3 regions of the Ciceribacter sp. RN22 genome follow, and region 1 is predicted to be linked to each of the others. Evidence: predicted binding sites of a transcription regulator. Region 1 holds the regulator's gene; each other region holds the start of a gene.
What was found. Region 1 encodes LexA, which represses DNA repair genes until DNA is damaged. Its sites were predicted from a motif close to TGTTCNNNNTGTGTTCNG; they were not measured.
Positions count from the first base shown of each region.

Region 2: NHF53_RS03300 (ATP-dependent helicase) is a predicted target of LexA. The motif match lies at 1,832-1,849, and genes of this name have one in related genera.
Region 3: NHF53_RS04000 (PA0069 family radical SAM protein) is a predicted target of LexA. The motif match lies at 5,634-5,651, and genes of this name have one in related genera.

Region 1 is NZ_JAMXLD010000001.1:1,803,871-1,811,425, reverse strand. Features, by position in the region: gene pdhA (pyruvate dehydrogenase (acetyl-transferring) E1 component subunit alpha) at 1-388, opposite strand, end outside; gene NHF53_RS09010 (septum formation initiator family protein) at 533-853, opposite strand; gene eno (phosphopyruvate hydratase) at 1,000-2,274, opposite strand; gene kdsA (3-deoxy-8-phosphooctulonate synthase) at 2,451-3,299, opposite strand; gene NHF53_RS08995 (VOC family protein) at 3,299-4,195, opposite strand; gene lexA (transcriptional repressor LexA) at 4,412-5,125, shown strand; gene NHF53_RS08985 (ComEC/Rec2 family competence protein) at 5,106-7,555, opposite strand, start outside.
Region 2 is NZ_JAMXLD010000001.1:669,091-676,645, forward strand. Features, by position in the region: gene NHF53_RS03300 (ATP-dependent helicase) at 1-1,654, opposite strand, end outside; gene NHF53_RS03305 (ABC transporter ATP-binding protein) at 1,949-3,541, opposite strand; gene NHF53_RS03310 (ABC transporter permease) at 3,544-4,692, opposite strand; gene oppB (oligopeptide ABC transporter permease OppB) at 4,685-5,608, opposite strand; gene NHF53_RS03320 (peptide ABC transporter substrate-binding protein) at 5,727-7,325, opposite strand.
Region 3 is NZ_JAMXLD010000001.1:814,041-821,595, reverse strand. Features, by position in the region: gene NHF53_RS04035 (tRNA1(Val) (adenine(37)-N6)-methyltransferase) at 1-258, opposite strand, end outside; gene NHF53_RS04030 (DUF2007 domain-containing protein) at 263-493, opposite strand; gene NHF53_RS04025 (polyprenyl synthetase family protein) at 601-1,617, shown strand; gene NHF53_RS04020 (tetratricopeptide repeat protein) at 1,738-3,558, shown strand; gene NHF53_RS04015 (4-(cytidine 5'-diphospho)-2-C-methyl-D-erythritol kinase) at 3,562-4,479, shown strand; gene moaB (molybdenum cofactor biosynthesis protein B) at 4,476-5,018, shown strand; gene NHF53_RS04005 (glycosyl transferase) at 5,052-5,579, opposite strand; gene NHF53_RS04000 (PA0069 family radical SAM protein) at 5,709-6,866, shown strand; gene NHF53_RS03995 (ribonuclease HII) at 7,087-7,555, shown strand, end outside.

The DNA of each region.
Region 1 (7,555 bases):
GCATCGAGCCGCCCTTACCCTTGGACAGCCCGCCGCGACGGCCGGTGAGTTCGGCCATGACGCCGCGTGCGCTCATGCCGCAGGCCAGCATGTGGCCGTGGTCGCGATAGCCGGTGATGACCTGGTCGCCTTCCTTCAGCGCCATCTGGACGCCGACGACGACGGCCTCCTGGCCGATATAGAGGTGACAGAAGCCGCCGATGAAGCCCATGCCGTAGAGCTGGCCGGCCTTTTCCTCGAAGCGGCGGATGAGGAGCATTTCGCGATAGGCGTCAAGCTCACTCTGGCGGTCGAATTCCGCAACCAGCCCTTCGGTCAATTCTTTCTTTGCGGCAGACTTGGTCGTCGGCTTACGACCGCTCGCGGTCGCAGGTTTTCGCGGCGCCATTCGTCCCTCCCTAGGTGTTGTCGAATTTACGTCGGCGCGAAGGATAGGCAAGAAAGCGCGCGGCCGCAATGCCAGAAATGCATGGCTCGCATTCACGACATCATATTGAATTATAATTGAAAACAGTAATTAACTGGATTTCGGTTAATTTATCTGATCGTTGAAAATCACGATCTCGTCAGGGCGCGATACGTTGAGCTGGTAGCGCGCCTTCTCATCGATCATGTCGCGTTCGAGCGAACCGTCGCTCAGCAATTCGACCTGCCGCTCGAGCGACTTGCGACGCGATACGAGTTCAGCCAACTCGGCATCGCGCTTGAACCGCAGCTTCTCGAACTCCTCCGCTGCGATCAGCCCGCGATCGCCATGGATCGAATGATAACCGAAATAGGAGAGGAATGCGACGGTCACGAGCGGAAGGACGAAGCGTCCGAGTTTCCGGTTCTTGTGCTGCCTGGTCCACATCGAGCGAGCCCTGATACGCAAAACGATTTTCGATCAAACTAGCGGCGATTGCTTAATCGATCGTTGACCATAACGGGTACGCGGAAAAAAGTTGGCCCGCACCCCTTTGCGGGACACGGGCCAATCAGCGTCTAGAAGCTCGAACGTCAGCCGCGCAGGATCGACGAGCCGGCGTAACGGGCCTGCGGACCGAGCATTTCTTCGATGCGGATCAGCTGGTTGTACTTGGCGAGCCGGTCGGAGCGGGCGAGCGAGCCAGTCTTGATCTGTCCGCAATTGGTGGCAACCGCGAGGTCGGCGATCGTCGAATCCTCGGTTTCACCCGAACGGTGCGACATGACCGCCGTGTAGCGGGCCTTGTGCGCGGTTTCGACAGCGTCGAGCGTCTCGGTCAGGGAACCGATCTGGTTCACCTTCACGAGGATCGAGTTCGCGACGCCCATGCGGATGCCATCGCGCAGACGCGAGGAATTGGTGACGAAAAGGTCGTCGCCGACGAGCTGGCACTTGGAACCGATCTTGTCGGTCAGGACCTTCCAGCCATCCCAGTCGTCTTCGGCCATGCCGTCCTCGATCGAGATGATCGGATACTTGGCGGCGAGTTCGGCGAGGTATTCCGCCATGGCTTCCGGCTCGAGCGTGCGGCCCTCGCCTTCGAGCACGTACTTGCCGTCCTTGAAGAACTCGGTCGAGGCGCAGTCGAGCGCAAGATACATGTCCTCGCCCGGACGATAGCCTGCCTTCTCGATCGACTTCACGATGAAGTCGAGGGCGGCCGGCGCGCTTTCGAGGCCCGGCGCGAAACCGCCTTCGTCGCCGACATTGGTGTTGTGCCCCTGGGCGGCCAGTTCCTTCTTCAGCGTATGGAAGACTTCCGAGCCCATGCGGACGGCATCGCGCATCGTTTCGGCGCCGACCGGCATGATCATGAATTCCTGGAAGTCGATCGGGTTGTCGGCATGGGCGCCGCCGTTGATGATGTTCATCATCGGGACCGGCAGCACATGGGCGTTCGGACCGCCGACATAGCGATAGAGCGGCAGGCCGGAAGCTTCCGCGGCGGCCTTGGCGACGGCGAGCGAAACGCCGAGGATGGCGTTGGCGCCGAGGCGCGACTTGTTCGGCGTACCGTCGAGCTCGATCATCACCTTGTCGATCTGGATCTGGTTTTCCGCATCCAGCCCGCCGACCGCGTCGAAGATCTCGGTGTTGACGGCCTCGACGGCGCGCTCGACGCCCTTGCCGAGATAGCGGCTGCCGCCGTCACGCAGTTCGACCGCCTCATGCGCGCCGGTCGAGGCGCCCGACGGAACGGCTGCACGGCCCATGCTGCCGTCTTCCAGATAGACGTCGACCTCGACGGTCGGATTGCCGCGGCTGTCCAAAATTTCGCGGCCGATGATGTCGGTGATTGCAGTCATGAGCGCCTCCCTGGTGCTGGGTGGGATTGAGGATGGCGCCTGTCTTAATCGAAGACGGGAAAAATACAATGCACGCAGTGTGACATCGCCGGCCCGGCGGCCGGAAAGAGGAGGCGGCAACAAAAAGCGCCGGCTCCACCGGGGCCGGCGCTCTATATAGACAATGCCTTGCGGAATCAGGCGCCCTTGGCGACCGCGTCGAAGGCGAGCAGTTTTTCGAGGAGTCGCGGCATGTCGTTCAGCGGCACCATGTTCGGGCCGTCAGACGGGGCATTATCCGGATCCTCATGGGTCTCGATGAAGAGGCCGGCAACGCCGACGGCAACCGCGGCACGCGCCAGCGTCTCCACGAATTCCCGCTGCCCGCCGGTCGAACCGCCCTGCCCGCCGGGCTGCTGCACCGAGTGGGTGGCGTCGAACACCACGGGCGCGCCCATCGCCGCCATGATCGGCAGCGAGCGAAAATCCGAGACCAGGGTATTGTATCCGAAGGAAGCGCCACGCTCGCACAAAAGCACGTTCGGATTGCCGCTTTCGGTGATCTTGGCGAGCACGTTCTTCATGTCCCATGGGGCGAGGAACTGGCCTTTCTTGACGTTGATGACCCGACCGGTCTTCGCGGCAGCGACCAGAAGATCGGTCTGGCGGCAGAGGAAGGCCGGGATCTGCAGAACGTCGACGACAGGGGCGACGATCGCGCATTGCTCCTCGGTGTGGATGTCGGTCAGCACCGGAAAGCCGAATTCCTTCTTGAGATCGACGAAGACTTCCATCGCCTTTTCGAGGCCGATGCCCCGCTTGCCGGACAAGGACGTGCGGTTGGCCTTGTCGAAGGACGACTTGTAGACGAGCCCGATGCCGAGCTTGTCACAGATCTCCTTGGTCGCACCGGCCATCATGAAGGCATGATCGCGGCTTTCCATCTGGCAAGGACCGGCGATCAGCGAGAAGCGCTTGGAATTGGAGAAGACGACCTTGGCGGCACCTTCGCCGACGACGACTTCGGAATTGGTCGGATTGCTCATCAAACTTCCTCGAATACGAAATGCGCGCCCTGCCCCGCTTCACGCGGCACGATCAGGCGACCATCCTTGCGTGCATGGCGAACGCCATTAGCAGCCAGCAAGCGTTCTGTCACGCCGATATCGACTGTCCGAAAGACGATCGCCGCCCCCATGAGCCCACGCCCGGCATTCGGGGCGTCGAGCCCGAAATAGCCGGTGAGACCGGCAGGTGTCAGCACCTCGATCTTCGCGTTTGCCGAAGGGACGACGAGACCGAAGGAATGCGCCTCGATCTCTCGCTGGTGGAAGACGGTTTCCAGCACCTCCTGGAAGTCGGAGGGGTTTTCCTCCGTCAGCACGACCGCCGAGACGCCCGTCACGCCATTGTCGTGGCGTTCGAGCGCCGCACGATCCGCCGGCAGTGGATTGACCCGTTCGCAGGAGAAGAGGAGAAAATCGGGCGCGCGCAGGTCCGCGGCGAAGGCAAGCCTGAACGAGGCCGTCGCCTCGGTGCCATCCGGCAACCTCAAGGGCCGCGAAAAGTGCAGGATTTCGCCCGCGGAGAGGCCGTGCTCGGTATAGATCGCATGGTCCGCGGCCGCATCCGTCGAGGCAACCGCTATTCCCGACAGTCCCTCGCCGTCCGACATGCGGAAGCGGAAGGCGCGGTCGCGGGCGACGAAGACGTTGCCTTTGCGGGCGGCCTCTTCGCACGCCTCCCGGCTCGCCACGGCGAGTGGCTCCAGATAGGTCTTGTCGGAGAAAAAGACGCAGGCGTTCTCGGTGCCGAAGGGATGCAGCGCATCGGCGGCGACCGTGAAGCCGAGCACGCCGAGCCGCTCGCGCGCAGCCTTCAGCCCGTGCACGGGCAAGACGATGTGATCGACGCCACGCGGCGCCTCGATGGCAGTGGACATTCCGCTCCCTCCTTGTCGGTCACGTTTGATGTGCGCGATTTGCCTTCCCTTTGCAAGGCGAACCAGCCCCCGCCCGGCAGCAGCCCGGAACGGGTGGATGCACGGGAAAAATGCGCCGGAGCTCCAATTGCTTACCAATATTTAAGTACTTGCGGAACACATATGGAACAGATAGTGTATGTTCTGGATTTGTTTCATACGACGGGGCTCTGGATCATGCTGACGCGCAAGCAACAGGAACTGCTTCTCTTCATTCACGAGCGGATGAAGGAATCGGGCGTGCCGCCGTCGTTCGACGAAATGAAGGACGCGCTCGACCTCGCCTCGAAATCCGGCATCCACCGCCTCATCACGGCGCTCGAGGAGCGTGGCTTCATTCGGCGTCTGCCGAACCGGGCCCGGGCGCTGGAGGTGATCAAGCTGCCGGAAGCCTATTCCTCCAGCCTGCAGCCGCGGCGGGGTTTCTCGCCGAGCGTGATCGAGGGAAGCCTCGGCAAGGGACAGCCGGCGCCTGCCGCCAAGCCGCCTGCAGAGGAGCGCTCGAGTTCCGTCGCCGTCCCCGTCATGGGCCGCATCGCGGCCGGCGTGCCGATCTCGGCGATCCAGCACAACACCCACGAAATCACCATTCCGGCAGAGATGCTCGGTTCAGGCGAGCACTATGCGCTCGAGGTCAAGGGTGATTCGATGATCGAGGCCGGCATTCTCGACGGCGACACGGTCATCATCCGCAACGCCAGCAACGCAACGCCCGGCGACATCGTCGTGGCACTCGTGGATGACGAAGAGGCGACGCTGAAGCGCTTCCGCCGCCGGGGCGATTCGATCGCGCTCGAGGCTGCGAACCCGGCATACGAAACCCGCATCTTCGGCCCCGATCGTGTCAAGATCCAGGGCAAGCTCGTCGGTCTCATCCGCCGCTATCACTGACCTGTGCCATGGGAGCGCGCTTCGCGGGCTGTTCGTCGGCGAAGCTGCCGGTTCGCCAATCGTAAAGGCGATGCCGCTGCCACGGCCTGTCGAGAGTGGTGAACGCCGTGCGCTGGCGGATGTCCCGATCGTCGTAATTTCCAAGATAGAACTCGGTTGCGCCCATGCGCCGTAGCGCTTCGGCATCGATCATCCTCGCGCCGGAGCGGCAGACGCCGAAGGGTGGACGACGCGGCGTAATCACGAGGTCGGCGACGTCACATGCGACGCCGAGAAGTGCCTGATCCTCGACCGTCGCGACGCGCCATCCTTTCTCAAGCCGTGCGATACACCAGGACTTTCCGGTGCAGCGGAAGCGGCCGGGGATCGCCGCTTCGAACTGCCGCCGCATCGTCTCGCGAACGGTCCGGATCTGTCCTGCGGAAAACCGGTCCGTTCCGGTCGCCCGGACTTCGGTGACAGGATCGTCTGCGCTGCGGAGCGGGCCGAGATGATCGGGACGCGCAAGCGCGTGCTGCCATTGGGAGAAGAGGAAGTCCGCCGGCTTGCTGCGGTTGGTCGCAATCGTCCTGCCGTCGACAGCGGGCAGCCCCGCCAGCCGTCCGTCCTCCGAGACGATGAGGTCGGCGGTGTCTTCCGCCGGCAGGAGGATCGCAAGCCCGATCACCGCGGCAAGCACTGCCGCACCGATCCAGCGCAGCCGCGTATGCAGCAGGGTGAGCAGCAGGAGCCCCGTGGAGGCGAGCGGCAGAAACCAGTCCCCGAACCGGCCGAAGGATGTCCCCTCGCTCCAGCTCGCAACCGTGGTCGCGATCACGATGACGATCTCGAGGCCCTCGCCAGCGAGAATTAGAAAGGGCGTATCGAGGCCGAACGGCATGAGCAGCATTGCCGCAAGCGCCGCCGGCATCACCACCACGGAGATGATCGGCATTGCCGCGAGATTCGCGACGAGACCGTAAGGTGCCAGTCGATGGAAATGGGCGACGGCGAAGATCGCCGTCGCCAGTCCGCCGATCAGCGACGTCACGAAGGTGCCCGCCGCGAAATTCCACAGGAAGGAAAGGATCTTCCGACCGGGGAAGTCCGGCGCGTAGCGCGATTGCCGCGCTGCACCCCGTCGCCAGCCATCGTAGCCGGCAATCAGTCCTGCGGTGGCGGCAAACGACATCTGGAAGCTCGCACCGAGCACCTGTGACGGCCAAACGGCGACAATGACGATCGCCGCCAGTGCGAGGTTGCGCAGGCTGATCGCCGGGCGGTCGAACAGGACGGCAACCAGCATGATCGCCGTCATCAGAAAAGCGCGGATAGCGGAGACCTGCGAGCCGGAGATCATCAGGTAGAGGAAGGTAGCGGCCAGCGCGGCCATGGCAGCGATCTTCTTGATCGGCCAGGACTGGGCGATTGCCGGCGAGAGGCTGAGCAGCTTGCGCAGGCCGACAAAGAAAATGCCAGCGGCAAGTGCCATGTGGAGGCCGGAAATCGCTGTGATGTGCGCCAGTCCCGAAAGGCGCAGCGCCTCCGTCGTCGCCGCCGACATCGATCGCCGGTCGCCGGTGAGGATCGCGGCGGCAAAGCCGCCGGCGTCGCCCGGAACTGTTCTCCTGATTCGCTGCGTGATGTCGTCGCGGACGACAAGAAGCGTCTGCTCGGCCGCCTCCCACCATGCGCGGGCTCCGGTCGCCGGCGCCCCCTCCGCACGCGTCGGCGCTCCAAGAAAGTAGCCTACTGCGCCGATGCCACCAAAGTAGCTGGCGAACGAAAAGTCATCGAGACCGGGCAAGGCAGGGCCGGAAGGCGGCGACAGCCGCGCTCTGCCATGCAGCCTCTCACCGAGCGCAAACGGCTCGTGGCGGGCGCGGGTCATGAGCACGACCTCTTCCGGTGCTCGCCTGATCGCAGGCTCCGCCGTCGCTTCGACGCGCACCAGATAGCGCCAGTCGCCGCCCGCACCCGCCTCCCGCCGGAGCACCCGTCCCGTCACCTGCGTCGTGACCGGTGTGTCGAGAATGACCGTCTGCAGCCTGCGGACCTCGGCATCGGCAAGCAGCATTCCGGCGGCACAGAGCGCCAGCGCCGACCATGTCCGATATGCAGCAGGTCTGCCGAAGCGCGACAGCACCGCGAAGACGGTGGAGACCGCCAACAAAAGCATGGGTGCTGCAATCGGCAAGGTCAGAGGTAAGGCAAACCAGATGACAGCGCCCACCCCGAGCGCGACGGGCACGAAGAGGAAGATATGCCCGAACGCCTCCTCGCGACCGATCGCCGCGCGGCCCGACGACGAGATGGCCGTGGCTGCACGGAAAATGCGCGCAACGACGCTCTCCCGACCCGTCGCCTGTCGGACGACGAGTGCTCCAGCCGAGCGCGGTTCCGCGATAACCACCGCGTCGAGGGAGATGGCAACAGCGATCGCCGGCCCTT
Region 2 (7,555 bases), 1.1 Mb from region 1:
CCTGGTCGCTGGTGGCGTCCGGCGGATCGAGGGTGAGCTCGGTGAGGAAGCGCTCGCGATTGGCATAGCCGGCCGCGATCTGCTCGAGCTGCAGCAGGTCGGCCTTGCGGGTCTCGGCATCCTCGTGGATGCGGTCGAGATGCGGTTCGTACCAGGCGCGCGCCGCGCTGATTTCGTTCGGCCAGCCGGACCCCGCCTTGCGCAGGCCGAGCAGCAGGTCGAGGAAGGCCGGCCAGTCCGCGCCCGATTTCGGGGGCGCGGGGATTTCGGCGAGCGTCACCAGCGGCTCGGGATCGGCGGCGATCGTGTCGAGGATGCGACCCGCGGTCTGCGGACCGATCCCCGGCAGGAGCTGCAGCAGGCGGAAGCCCGCGACCCGGTCGCGCGGGTTCTGGGCGAAGCGCAGCACCGCCAGCATGTCCTTCACATGGGCGCTGTCGAGGAACTTGAGGCCGCCGAACTTGACGAAGGGGATGTTCGAGCGGGTGAGCTCGACTTCGAGCGAGCTGCTGTGGTTCGACGAGCGGAAGAGCACGGCCTGCTGCTTCAACGCGATGCCGCGCTCGCGGTTTTCGAGCACCTGCTCGACGATGTGGCGGGCCTGATCGGCCTCGTCCCGGACGGTCACCAGCGCCGGACGCTCCTCGGACTCCCGGTCGCTCCAGAGGTTCTTGGTGAAGCGCTCGCGCGCCTCGCCGATGACCGCGTTCGCCGCCGCGAGGATCGGCTGCGTCGAACGATAGTTGCGGTCGAGCGTGACGACATGGGCCGGCGGCGAGAAGGCCTCCGGGAAATCGAGGATGTTGCGCACCGTCGCGGCGCGGAAGGAATAGATCGACTGGGCGTCGTCGCCGACGACCGTCAGCCCGTGCCCGCCGGGTCTCAGCGCCAGCAGGATCGCCGCCTGCAGGCGGTTGGTGTCCTGGTATTCGTCGACGAGCACATGGTCGAAGCGGCCGGCGATCTCGTCGGCAAGCTCCGGCTCGCTCACCATCTGCGCCCAGTAGAGCAGGAGGTCGTCGTAATCGAGCACGTTCTGCGCCTGCTTGGCCTCGACGTAAGCCGCAAAGAGCTGCTTCAGCTCCTCCTCCCAGCCGGCGACCCAGGGGTAATGCGCCTTCAGCACCTCGGTGATCGAGGTCTCCGAATTCACCACCCGGGAATAGATCGAGAGACATGTGCCCTTGGTCGGGAAGCGGCTCTCGGTCTTCGAGAAGCCGAGCTCGTGACGCACGAGATTGATGAGGTCGGCGCTGTCCTCGCGATCATGGATGGTGAAATCCTCGGCAAGGCCGATCTGGTCCGCATGGATGCGGAGAAGACGGGCGCCGATGCCGTGGAAGGTACCGGCCCAGGCGAGCGCATCGGTCATGACAGCGGCCTTGTCGCCGAGCACCTGGCGGCAGATGCGCTCGACGCGGCGGGCCATTTCCGATGCGGCGCGGCGGGAGAAGGTCATGAGGAGAATGCGGCGGGGATCGGCGCCGTTGACGATCAGGTGGGCGACGCGATGGGCGAGTGTGTTGGTCTTGCCCGATCCTGCGCCGGCGATGATGAGGAGCGGTTCGGGCAATCCGCCGCCGGACGCGCCGACACCATGCTCGACCGCGGCACGCTGGCGGTCGTTCAGCTTCTCCAGATAGGCAAGGCTCATCAGAAACTCAGTCCCCTCATGCGCCGAGACACGCAGCGGCATGTCACCGGGCGTGGCGGAGAGAGCAACACCGCACACGCGCCGGGACATGCCCGGAGCGTCCGTGACTATGGTGAGTTGACCTTGCCGCCGCATTTCCTCGTCATCGTTCAATGCGCTGTACGAGAGGCACGCGCAGAGAACGAATTGAGAACATAGCTCGACTTGCGGCAGATGGGAAGGGGCGTCACCCGCCAGGTCGTGGCGGGTGACGGATTGCCGGCCTTGAGCCCCTCAGTATCGCAGTCAGGCCCCTCAGAAGGCCGCCGCCATGAGCTCCTTCGTATAGGCCTGCTGTGGCGCGTCGAAGATGGCTGCAGTTTCGCCTTCCTCGACGATCACGCCGTTCTTCATCACGACGATATAGTCGGAGAGCGCCCGCACGACCGCGAGATCGTGGCTGATGAAGAGATAGGAGAGACCGTGCTTCTGCTGCAGATCGCGTAGCAGTTCGATGATCTGCTTCTGCACCGACCGGTCGAGTGCAGACGTCGGCTCGTCGAGCACCAGTACCTTCGGTTTCAGCACCATGGCGCGCGCGATGGCGATGCGCTGGCGCTGGCCGCCCGAAAACTCGTGCGGATAGCGGTTGCGCGAAGCCGGGTCGAGGCCGACGTCCCTGAACGCCTGAATGGCGATCCGGTCGCGCTCGGCACGGCTGATCTGCGGCTCGTGGACGAGCAGGCCCTCGGTCACGATCTGGCCGGCGGTCATGCGCGGCGAGAGCGAGCCGAACGGATCCTGGAAGACGAGCTGCATCTGGCGGCGCAGCGCACGCATCTGCTGCGGGCTTGCCTTCGAGATGTCCTGGCCGTCGAAGATGACCCGGCCGTCGCTGTCGAAGAGACGGAGCAGGGCGCGCCCGAGAGTGGACTTGCCTGAGCCGGATTCCCCAACAATCCCGATCGTCTGTCCCTTGCGCAGCGTGATGCTGACGTCGCGAACCGCCTTCACTTCCAGTTTTCTTCGCCCGAGGAACCCGCCGCCGGCGGTGAACGTCACGGCGACGTTCCGGCCCTCGAGCAGCCTCGGAGAATCGGCAGGCACCGGCTCCTTGCGGCCGGTCGGCTCGGCGGCGAGCAGCATTTTCGTATAGTCGTGCTGGGGGTTCGAGAAGATTGCCTCGACGGGCCCCTGTTCGACCACTTCGCCGAGCTTCATCACTGCGACGCGGTCGGCGAAGCGCCGCACGACGTTGAGATCGTGCGATATGAAGATGATCGAGAGACCGATCCGCTCCTTCAGCTCGCGCATCAGGTCGAGGATCTGCGCCTGGATGGTGACGTCGAGCGCGGTGGTCGGTTCGTCGGCGATCAGGAGCTCCGGATCGTTGGCGAGCGCCATGGCGATCATCACGCGCTGGCGCTGGCCGCCGGACAGCTCGTACGGGTAGGAATCGATCCGGCGCTCGGGGTCGGGGATCTTGACGAGCTTCAGCAGCTCGATTGCCTTCGCCCGTGCCTCCTTCGCCGAGAGACCCTTGTGGTGGATCATCGGCTCGGCGAGCTGGTAGCCGATCTTGTAGAGCGGATCGAGCGAGGTCATCGGCTCCTGGAAGATCATGGTCACGCGCTCGCCGCGGACGTGATTCAGCCCTTTCAGCGGCAGTCCGAGAATTTCGGCACCGTCGAGCTTCGCCGAACCGGACGCAGAGCCGTTGGCGGCGAGCAGTCCCATCATCGCCATCATGGTCTGGCTCTTGCCGGAGCCGGACTCGCCGACGATCGCCAGCGTCTCGCCGCGCTTGACGTCGAGGCTGATGCCCTTGACCGCCTCGACCTTGCCGAGCGGCGTGTCGAACCAGACCCGCATGTCGCGTATTTGAAGCAGCATATCTGTCTTTGTCATCGTCAGCGGTCCTTGGGATCGAGCGCGTCGCGCAGGCCGTCGCCGACGAAATTGAGCGCGAACAGCGTGCTTACGAAGAAGATCGCGGGGAAAACCAGCAGCCATGATGCGGATTGCATGCTGGCGGTGCCTTCGGCGATCAGCGTGCCCCACGAGGTCATCGGCTCCTGCACCCCGAGCCCGAGGAAGGAGAGGAAGCTCTCGAGCAGGATCACCTTGGGCACGAGTACCGTGACGAAGACCACCACGGGACCGATCGTGTTCGGGATGACGTGACGGCGGATGATCTGCCAGTTGGATAGCCCCATGGCGCGGGCCGCTTCGACGAATTCGCGTCGTTTGAGGGACAAGGTCTGGCCCCGCACGATGCGGGCCATGTCCAGCCACTCGATGGCGCCGATCGCCGCAAAGATCAGCACAAAGTGGCGACCGAAGAACACCACCAGCATGATCACGAAGAACATGAACGGCAACGAGTAGAGGATCTCGACGAACCGCATCATGACGTTGTCGATACGCCCGCCGATGAAGCCGGAGGTCGCGCCGTAGGTGACGCCGATGACCAGCGACACGAAGGTCGCGAGCAGGCCGACGACGATCGAGACCTGACCGCCCAGCATCACGCGGGGCAGGAGGTCGCGGCCGTTGCGGTCGGTCCCGAAGGGGAAATACTGCCCGTTGACCCGGCCGGTGACGACGAGCGTCTTGCCGTCGTTCTGCGTCTCCTGGAGTGCGGCGCCGTCGAACTCGTCCGGCCGGTCGAGATAGCGCAGGACGCGCTCGTCGATCGGCTTGTCGGAGGAGATCGTGGCGGTGTAGGCGGAGCCCGAGACGTCGAAGGCGTTCAGGCTGACGCGGGCGCGCTCGACGGCCTTCGTCATGACCTCTTGCAGCGTCGCCTCGTGCGGGTACGGCGAGAGCGAGGGCGGCACGGCGACATAGCTCGTGAAGACCGCGTCGTAGCGATGCGGCCAGAAGACCGGCCCGCCGAAGCTGAAGACGACGATCAACAGCAGGTAGCCGAGCGAGAGCATGGCGGCGGTGTTCCGGCGGAAGCGGATGCGGGCCAGCTTCCAGAGGCTGAGGCCTTCCCGGGCATCCGTTTCGAGGGAGATTGCGCCGGGTCCGGTTTGGATTTGTGGTTCACTCATAGCGGACCCTCGGATCTAGCAGCGCGTAGAGGATGTCGACGATCAGGTTGAAGACCACGATGAAGACGGAGATAAGGACGACCGTTCCCATGACCAGCGTGTAGTCGCGGTTGAGAGCGCCGAGGACGAAATAACGTCCGACGCCGGGCAGCGAGAACACCGTCTCGACGACGACGGAGCCGGTCAGCACGGCCGCGGCGGTGGGGCCGAAATAGGAGATGACCGGCATCAGTGCGCCGCGCAGCGCATGCACGACGATGATGCTGCGCTGGGGAAGACCATAGGCGCGCACCGTGCGGATGTGGTCGGCCCGCAGCATCTCAATCATCGACCCGCGGGTCAGGCGGGCGAAGATCCCGACCTGCGGCAGGGCCAGCGCGATGACCGGCAGGACCAGATTGTTGAACCCGCCGTCTCCCCAGCCGCCTGCCGGCGCCATGCGCAGGATGACGGCGAAGACCAGCGAAAGAATGGGCGCGACGACGAAGCTCGGCACGGTAATGCCGATATTGGCAAAGCTCATGACGAGATGATCGAATGCCGAATTCTGCCGGATCGCGGCAAAGCTTCCGAGGATGATGCCGCCCGTGACACCGACGGCGAGCGCCCAGGAGCCGAGGATCAGCGAGTATGGCAGGCTCTTGGCGATCAGCTCTCCGACCGTGAAATCGCGGTAGACGAAGCTCGGTCCGAGGTCTCCGTGGAGAAGGTTTCCGAGGTAATGGAGGTACTGCACCGGCAAGGGCTGATCCAGCAGGAAGGCCTTGTTCAGATTGGCGAGAACCTGCGGCTCGAGCGGCCGCTCCAAGTTGAACGGGCCGCCGGGCGCCAGCCGCATCATGAAGAAGGACAGGGTGATCACGATAAAGATCGTGGGTATCGACGACAGCAGTCGTCGCAGGATGAATGACAGCATTGCTCTCTCCTGAAAACCGGAAACAGCAGGACAAGCCGGAGGGGTTCTCCGGCCTACGCGCAAAAACGCGAAGAGGCGGAATCCGGTCGTCCCGGATTCCGCCCGTCCTGCATGTGCTTTATTCGACGGAGAGGAACTTGGTCAGGTGCTCGTTGACGGCGTTCAACTCGAAGCCCTTGACCTTGCGGGAAACGAGCCAGGTCGAGGCGTGAACCATCAGCGGTGCGTTGCCCTGCTCGTCCATGGCGATCTGCTCGGCGTCATGGAGGATCTGCATACGCTTGGCCGGATCGCGTTCCGCGTAGGAGGCCTTCATCAGCTCGTCGTACTTCGCATTGGCCCAGTGGCCGTAGTTGAAGCTCGTGTTGGAGGAGACGAGAAGATTGAGGAAGTTCTCCGGGTCGGCGTAGTCGGCCGACCAGCCGGCGCGCGCCACATCGAAGGCGCCGCCTTCCTGCAGGTAGGCATAGTGCGACTTCACGTCGAGGTTCTGCAGCGTGACTTCCGCGCCCACGGCCTTCCACATGTCGGCGATCGCAGTGGCAACCTTCTTGTGGTTTTCGTTGGTGTTGTAGCGGATGTCGATCTTGAGCGGCTTGCCGCCTTCGCCGTAGCCGGCTTCCTTCAGCAGTTCCTTGGCCTTGTCTTCGCGGTCGAGCTGGTCGAGCGACGCCCATTCCGGCGTTGCCGCGGTATAGCCTTCCATGCCCGGCGGAACGAAGGAATAGCCCGGGAGCTGGGCGCCAGAGTAGATCTTCTCGGCGAGGAAGTCCCGATCGACGGCCATCGACAGCGCCTGCCTTACCTTCACGTCGCTGAACGGCTCGTGCCTGCTGTCGAAGACGTAATAATAGGTGCCGAGGTCGGTGCTGGCGAGGACCTGGTCCTTGCCGAGCTTCTCTTCCAGGAAGGCCTTCTGGTCCGTCTGGAAGTTATAGACGACGTCCAGTTCCCCGGCTTCGAACATGCGCTCGGTGGCGGACTGGTCTTCGGAGGGGTTGTAGATCACCTTGTCGATCTTGACGTTGGCCGCATCCCAATACTTGTCGTTCTTGACGGCGGTGATGTGGTCGTTCGGAACGTTTTCCGTCAGGCAGTAGGCGCCGTTGCAGACCATGTTGCCGGGTTTCGTCCATTCCGCGCCGAGCTTCTGAACGACGGCCGCGTTGACCGGCAGAGCCGCGTAGTGCGAGGCGAGCTGCAGGAAGTAAGGCGTCGGGCGCTCCAGGGTCACTTCCAGCGTCGTGGCATCGATGGCCTTCACGCCGAGCGTGTCGACGGCAGCCTTGCCGGTGTTGACGGCCTCGGCGTTCTTCACCGGATAGAGAATGTTGGCGTATTCGGCGGCTTCCTTCGGATCTTCCATGCGGCGCCAGGCGAAGACGAAATCGTCGGCGGTCACCGGATCGCCGTTCGACCACTTGGCATCCCCGCGGAGCTTGAAGGTGTAGACGGTGCCGTCATCCGAAATCGTCCAGCTCTCGGCGACGCCCGGAATGACTTCGCCCTTCGGATTGTAGATCGTCAGGCCTTCGAACATATCGCGGACGACAAAGCCTTCGATGTCGATGGAAATATGCGCCTGATCGAGGGTCTGCGGTTCGCCGCCATTGCCGCGTCGGATGACCGTCTCGGCGGAAGCGAGGCTGGCGGTCATGGCAAGCAGCGTGCTGGAAAGCAGAACCGTCTTGAGGGTTCGCTTGAGTGAAGCGTTCATTGTTATATCCCCTATTGTTTTGTCAGTAGATCAGCCCTGAGGAGCCGTTTTCCACAGGGTTTCATGTTCGTAAATGCTTGAATAAGCTGACTTCCTTTTGGGAGAGACAGCTAATACTTGCACGTGCGCCGACGCTACGACTTGAGTTCTGACAAAGCAAGAGGGGGTTGCGGGAGAGTCTTCGGGGCGGCCCGCACTTGTCCACAGTTGCCGATGACCTCGGGCGCGGC
Region 3 (7,555 bases), 990 kb from region 1:
GGCATAGGCGAGCATTTCCGCCGAACGTTCGACCAGCGTCACCTCGGCCTCTCCGAGCCGGGCGGCGACCGCAAGGCCCGCGGCGCCGGCGCCGGCGCCGAGGTCGGCAAGCCGGAACGGGCCGGCATGGTCGACCAAGGATGCCAGCAGCATCGCATCCATACCGGCGCGATGGCCGCGCCCCTTCGGCTGCACAAGATGAAAGCGGCCGCGATGGAAGGCGTCGACGGTTTCGACCACCCCTGTGGCAACCGTCATCGGATCAATCCTTCTCTTCGCGCAGCTCGTCTGCGAGACCGGCGCCGACGAGGATCTCACGCGCCTCGTCCGCCCTGCCCTCCTCGACCAGCAGCCGGCGCGGCAGCATGCCGAGCGATCCTTCGAGCACGCTCATCGACTGGTCGGCGACCATGCAGGCGATTCCGGCATCCTTCATCAGGCTTTCGGCGAAGGACAGCAGGACCGGATCGTTGCTACGGATCATCTCGTACATTTTGCTAAAAAACCTCGCCGATTAGAGCGCGTGGGGCCATTTCGCCTCTTGCCGTCGCAGGCGCCACTTTTTATGGTCGGCCAGCTTTGAAACAGGAGTCCGGTGCGTTGGGCGTAGTCATACCGCTTGAGGAAAGCAAAAACAAACAGGCGTCCGTCAAGCCGCTGGTCGACCTCACCAAGGCCGGCATGGAACGGGTCAACCAGTTGATCCTCTCGAAGGCCGGTTCCGACGTACAGATGATTCCCGAAGTCGCCAACCACCTGATCTCGTCCGGTGGAAAGCGTCTGCGCCCGATGCTGACGCTCGCCTCCGCGGCGATGTTCGATTATGCCGGCGACGGCGACGTAAAGCTCGCGACCAGCGTCGAATTCATGCACACGGCAACGCTGCTGCACGACGACGTGGTCGACGAGAGTGACCTGCGCCGCGGAAAGTCCACGGCGCGCATGATCTGGGGGAACCAGGCGAGCGTGCTCGTCGGCGACTTCCTGCTCGGACAGGCCTTCCGCATGATGGTCGAGGTCGGCTCGCTGGAAGCGCTCGACGTGCTCTCCGCCGCAGCCTCGATCATCGCCGAAGGCGAGGTGCTGCAGCTTTCCGTCGCCAAGAACATGGAAACGACGGAAGACGACTATCTCCAGGTGATCCGCGCCAAAACGGCAGCGCTCTTTGCGGCCGCAGCCGAAGTCGGCCCGATCATCGCCGGTGCCGACCGTGCGGGCCGAAACGCGCTGAAATCCTACGGCATGAATCTCGGCCTCGCCTTCCAGCTCGTCGACGACGCGCTCGACTACGGCGGCAAGGCCTCCGAACTCGGCAAGAACGTCGGTGACGATTTCCGCGAGGGCAAGATCACCCTGCCGGTCATCCTCGCCTACCGTCGCGGCACGCAGTCGGAACGCGAGTTCTGGCGCGAGGCGATCGAGGGCGGACAGAACGATGACGCGCGGCTCGAAAAGGCGCTCGGCCTCATTTCCAAGTACGGTGGCCTCAACGACACCATCACGCGCGCCCTGCACTACGGCACGATCGCCCGTGACGCTCTGGCGCCGCTGCCGGACACCGCATGGAAATCGGCACTGCTCGACGTGATCGATTTCTGCATCGCACGGGTCAACTGACGGGCGACCGGCATTGCCTTGCGGCTCTGCTCCAAAAAAGCCATTCTGTGCGTGAATCGTCTCGACGGATGACAGTTTTCGGCCGGATCGTTCCGGCTATCTTTGTTGAAAGGCTCGTTCATGCGGCAAAGTCTTGCCCTTCGTCTCATTTCCGGGACCGCCGTTGCGCTCCTGCTGTCGCTGTCGCCCGGTATGGTCGCGAACGCGCAGACGGAACCCGCTCCCGCTGCCGAGGGGGAGACATTCGATCCCGGTATCGTCGACACCTTCTCCGGCGCGTTCCTCGCGGGTCGGGTGGCCGACGCGGAACGGGACTATGACGTCGCCATCCCGCTCTACAAGAAGGCCCTGGCGCTCGCTCCCGGCGACGTCGAGATCCGTGAACGGCTGATGATCGCGCTGTTCATGAACGGCGATTTCGACGAGGGCGTGAAATTCGCCAACGACCTGAAGAACGACGTTGCCGTCGAACGGGTGACGACGGTCGCCCGCGGCCTCGACGCGATCCGCAGCCGCGAATTCACCACCGCGGAAAAAATCCTGAAATACCAGGGTCCGAACGATCTGGACCGGCTGATGAATTCGCTTCTGGTCGCCTGGACGAAGGTCGGCGCCGGCGAGGGCAAGAAGGCGCTCGCCATGGTGGAAGGCCTCGAAGGCCCCGACTGGTACGGCATCTTCAAGCGCTACAATGCCGGCGTGATCGCGCTCCTGACCGGGGATACCGACGCCGCGCGGCGCAACCTCAACGAGGCGGTGACCGACCGCGAGGGTGGTGCCACCGCGCCCGACACCTTCGTCCGGGCGGTCATGTCGCTCGCGGCACTCGAAGCCAAGCAGGGCAACAAGCAGAAGGCGCTCGACGCGATCGCCGCCGGTGACGCTCTCGTCGGGAATTTCGCGCCCTTCAAGGCGCTGCGCGACCATATCTCCAAGGGAGAGCCCATCGAACCGGTGGTGACGAACGCCACCGAAGGTGCGGCTGGCGTTCTCTTTTCGATCGGCGGCGCACTGAACCGCGACGGCGCCGAGGAGACGGTGACGCTTTACCTGCAGCTCGCGCATGCGCTGGAGCCGAAGAGCGCCGACACGCTGATCCTGCTCGGCGGCCTCGCCGAAAAGCTCGAACGGCCGGAACGGGCGATCGGCTTTTACCGCCAGGTCCCGGAAACCTCGCCGATGCGGCGGATCTCCGAACTGCAGCTCGGCCTGACGCTCGCCGAGACCGGCAAGGTGGACGAGGCACGCAAGCACTTGAAGTCGCTGATCGATTCCGATCCGAGCGACATCCGCAGCTATCTCGCCTACGGCAGCGTGCTTTCCGAAGCGAAGGACTACGCCGCCATGGCCGACAACTACGACAAGGCGGTCGCGGCAATCGGCCCGAAGCCGAGCCGCGGCGACTGGTCGGTCTTCTTCCAGCGCGGCATCGCCTATGAGCGGCTGAAACAGTGGGAGAAGGCGGAGCCCAATTTCCGCAAGGCGCTCGAGCTCAACCCCGACCAGCCGCAGGTGCTCAACTATCTCGGCTATTCCTGGGTCGACATGAACCGCAATCTCGGCGAAGGCCTCGAGATGATCCGCAAGGCGGTCGAACTCAGGCCCGACGACGGCTACATCGTCGACTCGCTCGGCTGGGCCTATTTCCGCATGAGCCGGTTCGACGAAGCGGTGACCGAGCTGGAGCGGGCGGCCGAACTGAAGGCCGGGGACGCGACGATCAACGATCATCTCGGCGACGCCTACTGGCGCGTCGGGCGCAAGCTCGAAGCCACCTACCAGTGGAAGCGGGCGCTCGCCTCCAATCCGGAAAAGGACCAGATCGCCAAGATCCAGGCGAAGATCGACAAGGGCTTGCCGCCCCTCGCCGAGGACGCGGCGAAGGCAGCCCCGGAAGCCGATCCCGAACCGCCGCGGACGGAAACCGACAAGAAGTCGTAATCCATGCCGTCCGCCGGACCTGTGATCTCCGCCGGAATCGTCGAAAAGGCCCCGGCCAAGATCAACCTCGCGCTGCACGTCACCGGGCGGCGCGATGACGGCTACCACCTGCTCGACAGCATCGTGACCTTTGTCGAAGCGGGCGACCGGCTGACCTTTGCCGCCGCAAGCGAGGATAGTCTTGCGCTCTCCGGCCGCTTCGGCGCGACGCTTGCGGCCGATCCGAAAGGAACAGGCGACAATCTCGTCACGAAGGCGCGCGACCTCCTGCGAGAGGCGTTGCGGGCCCGCGGCCTGGAAACGCCCCCCGTCGAAATCGCGCTCGAAAAGAACCTGCCGATCGCTTCCGGCATCGGCGGCGGCTCGGCCGACGCAGCGGCGACGCTGCGCGGCCTTCTCCGGCTGTGGGATGCGGAGCTGCCCGCGGACGAACTGGCGACGATCGCGCTGCGTCTCGGGGCGGACGTTCCGATGTGCCTGAAGTCGCGGCCGCTTCGCGCGGGCGGCGTCGGCGAGGAGATCACGCCCCTTTCCCACATGCCGTCCTTCGCAATGGTGCTCGCCAATCCGCTGAAAGCGGTCTCGACGCCGGAGGTCTTCCGCCGGCTCGACAGGAGGGACAATCCGCCGATTTCCTCGCCGCCGCAGGTCGCGGACCGCGAAGCGTGGATCGCGTGGCTCTCCACGCTCCGCAATGATCTCGAAGCGCCGGCGCGCGCCCTTATTCCTGAGATCGGCACGCTTTGCGACATGCTCGCGGAGAGTGGCGCCGACCTCGTCCGGATGTCCGGCTCGGGGGCAACCTGCTTCGGCCTCTACGGCGATTATGCCGCGGCCGAAGCCGCCGTCCGCCACCTTTCGCAGCGGCAGCCGCACTGGTATTTTGAGGCAACCAGAACCGTTGCAGGAGACAGCCCATGAACCGGATCGACGAGACGCGCCCCTTCATCCCCGTCGGGATCGCGGTCCTCACGGTTTCGGATACGCGCACGCTGGCCGATGACAAGTCGGGCGACACCCTCGTTTCGCGGATCACCGAGGCCGGCCACCGGCTGGTCGACCGGGCAATCGTTCCGGACGACCGCGACCGTATCTACAACCAGGTGCAGGCCTGGACGCTGTCGCAGGAGATCGACGTCGTCATCACCACGGGCGGAACCGGCTTCACCGGCCGCGACGTGACACCGGAGGCGCTGGAGCCGCTGTTCGAGAAGCGGATGGACGGCTTCTCCGAGGTCTTCCACCGGCTCTCCTACGACAAGATCGGCACCTCGACCATCCAGTCGCGGGCGACCGGCGGCGTTGCCAACGCCACCTATGTCTTCGTGCTGCCCGGTTCGCCCGGCGCCTGCAAGGATGCCTGGGACGGCATCCTGAAATGGCAGCTCGACTACCGCCATATGCCCTGCAATTTCGTGGAAATCATGCCGCGGCTCGACGAACACCTGCGTCGCGGCTGAGCCGACCGGCCCTCGCCCGACCGCCTTTTCCGCTCACGCCGTCGGGCGCCGGTTCTGCCTTGCGACCCAGGACGGCACGAGTTCGCTCGACAGCCGCTGCGCCTTCCGGCCGCGGGCGATATGGTCGAGATCGCCTCCGGCGGTGGCCGCCGCGAGCGCCTCGCCCTTGGTCATCAGCAGACCCTGCTCCAGGGGCGGGCGACGGCCGATCCGCTTCAAGAACGGCCGGCGGTGAAGACGCGACGCCGAGAACTGCGCCGGCTTGCGCGACGAGGCGACATATTCGCAGATCTCCTCGATCCAGCCGTTCTGCGGCCGCGCACCCGGCTCGACCAGCAGAATCCAGTCGCCGCGGGCGGCATTCAGAATCTCCGCCATGCTCCACTGCCTATAAAACCGGCAACCCGCCGCCTCCGCCAATCGCGCCGTTCCGTCGCTCGAACCATGGTCGAGTACGACCACATCGCTGACGAGCCCGTCGATCGCGCCCGCGACGAGTACGGCAAGCGTCTGCGCAAGCTCCGGTTCCTGGTCCCGGCATTCCATAATGACAGTCAACATGGCATGACATTATCGCCTTGCACAAAATATTGCCACTGTGACATTTCGCATTTTTGTTCTTGTATTGTTCTCCTTTTCGCGCTAGGAATCTATTCATCGAATGGGGCGCGGCCCCGTCTGGAGCCTACAATGAACGAACTGTCTCTTGTGGCGCAGGCTGCCTTCCAGCCTGCCAATACGGCGGATATTGCCGATGCTCTGGTGAACGCCTCGGGCCTTCGGGTCGACATCCAGCGGCGGCGTGGCCGCGGCGCGGGCATGAACCCCGGCGGCAGGTTCGAGCCGACCGAGCGGGTCGCCTACGACGACGGCTGGACGACGCTGGAGGACATGCCGCCGTTCCGGACGGAAGTGCAGGTGGAAAAGCCGCGCACGGCGATCACCCGCAACGAATCCCCCGACATTCCCTTCGATCGTTCGGTGAACCCCTATCGCGGCTGCGAGCATGGGTGCATCTACTGCTTCGCACGTCCGACCCACGCCTATATGGGGCTCTCGGCGGGTCTGGATTTCGAAAGCAAGCTCTTTGCCAAGCCGGACGCCCCGCGACTCCTGGAACGGGAACTCGCCAAGCCCGGCTACAAGCCGCGGACGATCGCGATCGGCACCAATACCGATCCCTACCAGCCGATCGAGCGCGAATGGCGCATCATGCGACAGGTTCTCGAAGTCTTGCAGAAGGCGAATCATCCGGTCGTGATCGTCACCAAGTCGGCGCTGATCACCCGCGACATCGACATCCTCGCGGCGATGGCGGAGAAAGGGCTGGCGAAGGTGGCGATTTCGGTGACGACCCTCGACCGAAAGCTCGCGCGTTCCATGGAGCCGCGCGCTTCCACGCCGACGCGACGGCTTGAGGCGATCCGCAAGCTCTCGGAAGCCGGTATTCCGACGGCCGTGATGATGGCGCCGGTGATCCCCGCGCTCAACGACCACGAGATCGAGCGGGTGCTCGATTCCGGCAAGGCCGCGGGGGCGAGCGAGGCAAACTACGTGCTGCTCCGCCTGCCCCTTGAGGTAAGCCCCCTCTTCCGCGACTGGCTGCTGCAGAACTATCCCGACCGCTACCGGCACGTGATGTCGCTGATCCGCTCGATGCGCGGCGGCAAGGACTACGACGCCGAGTTCGGCAAGCGGATGAAGGGCGCCGGCCCCTATGCCTGGCAGATCAGCCGGCGCTTCGAGATGGCGACGAAACGGCTGGGGCTCGGACGTCGCAGTATGCAGCTGCGCGACGACCTCTTCGTGCCGCCGAACGGCAGCGGCGTGCAGCTCTCGCTGCTCTGAGACGATGTCCGGCGTGGCGGGAGACCTTCTCGCCGTGCCCTGCCCCGGACGACGCCGCCTCCGCGTCGCCTGGGGCCAGCCATTTGCTTTCCGGCGCGGGTTGCCCCCTATCCCCACGCGCCGGATAAGTCCCCGGAGCCGCACCGGATACGGGACCTAGTGTCCCTTATCCGGGCCGGGGACTTGCAGGAAGTCGGGTCGGCGTGCGATCAGTGCCGCCATGAAGCGTCGCACGCCGCCCGATTCTCCAGGCCTTTTCGCCGACCTGCCAGCCGGACCTGATTTCGAGCTGGAGCGGCTCGCCGTCCGCGAGGGCTATTCCGGCATTGCCGGCACCGACGAGGCGGGCCGCGGACCTTTGGCCGGGCCGGTTGTCGCGGCGGCGGTGATTCTCGACCCTGACAACATTCCGTCCGGTCTCAACGATTCGAAGAAGCTGACCGCCACGCAGCGCGAAGCCCTGTTCGATACGATCCTCGCCTGTGCGACGGTCTCCATCGCCTCGTCCTGTTCGCGTCACATCGACAGCCGCGACATCCGCAAAGCGAGCCTCGACGCGATGCGGCGGGCCGTCGCGGGGCTCGCGCTGCCGGCCGGCTTCGTGCTCACCGACGGCCGTGACGTGCCGGAGGGGCTTTCCTGCCGGGGCAAGGCCGTCGTCAAGGGCGATGCGCGTTCGTTCTCGATTG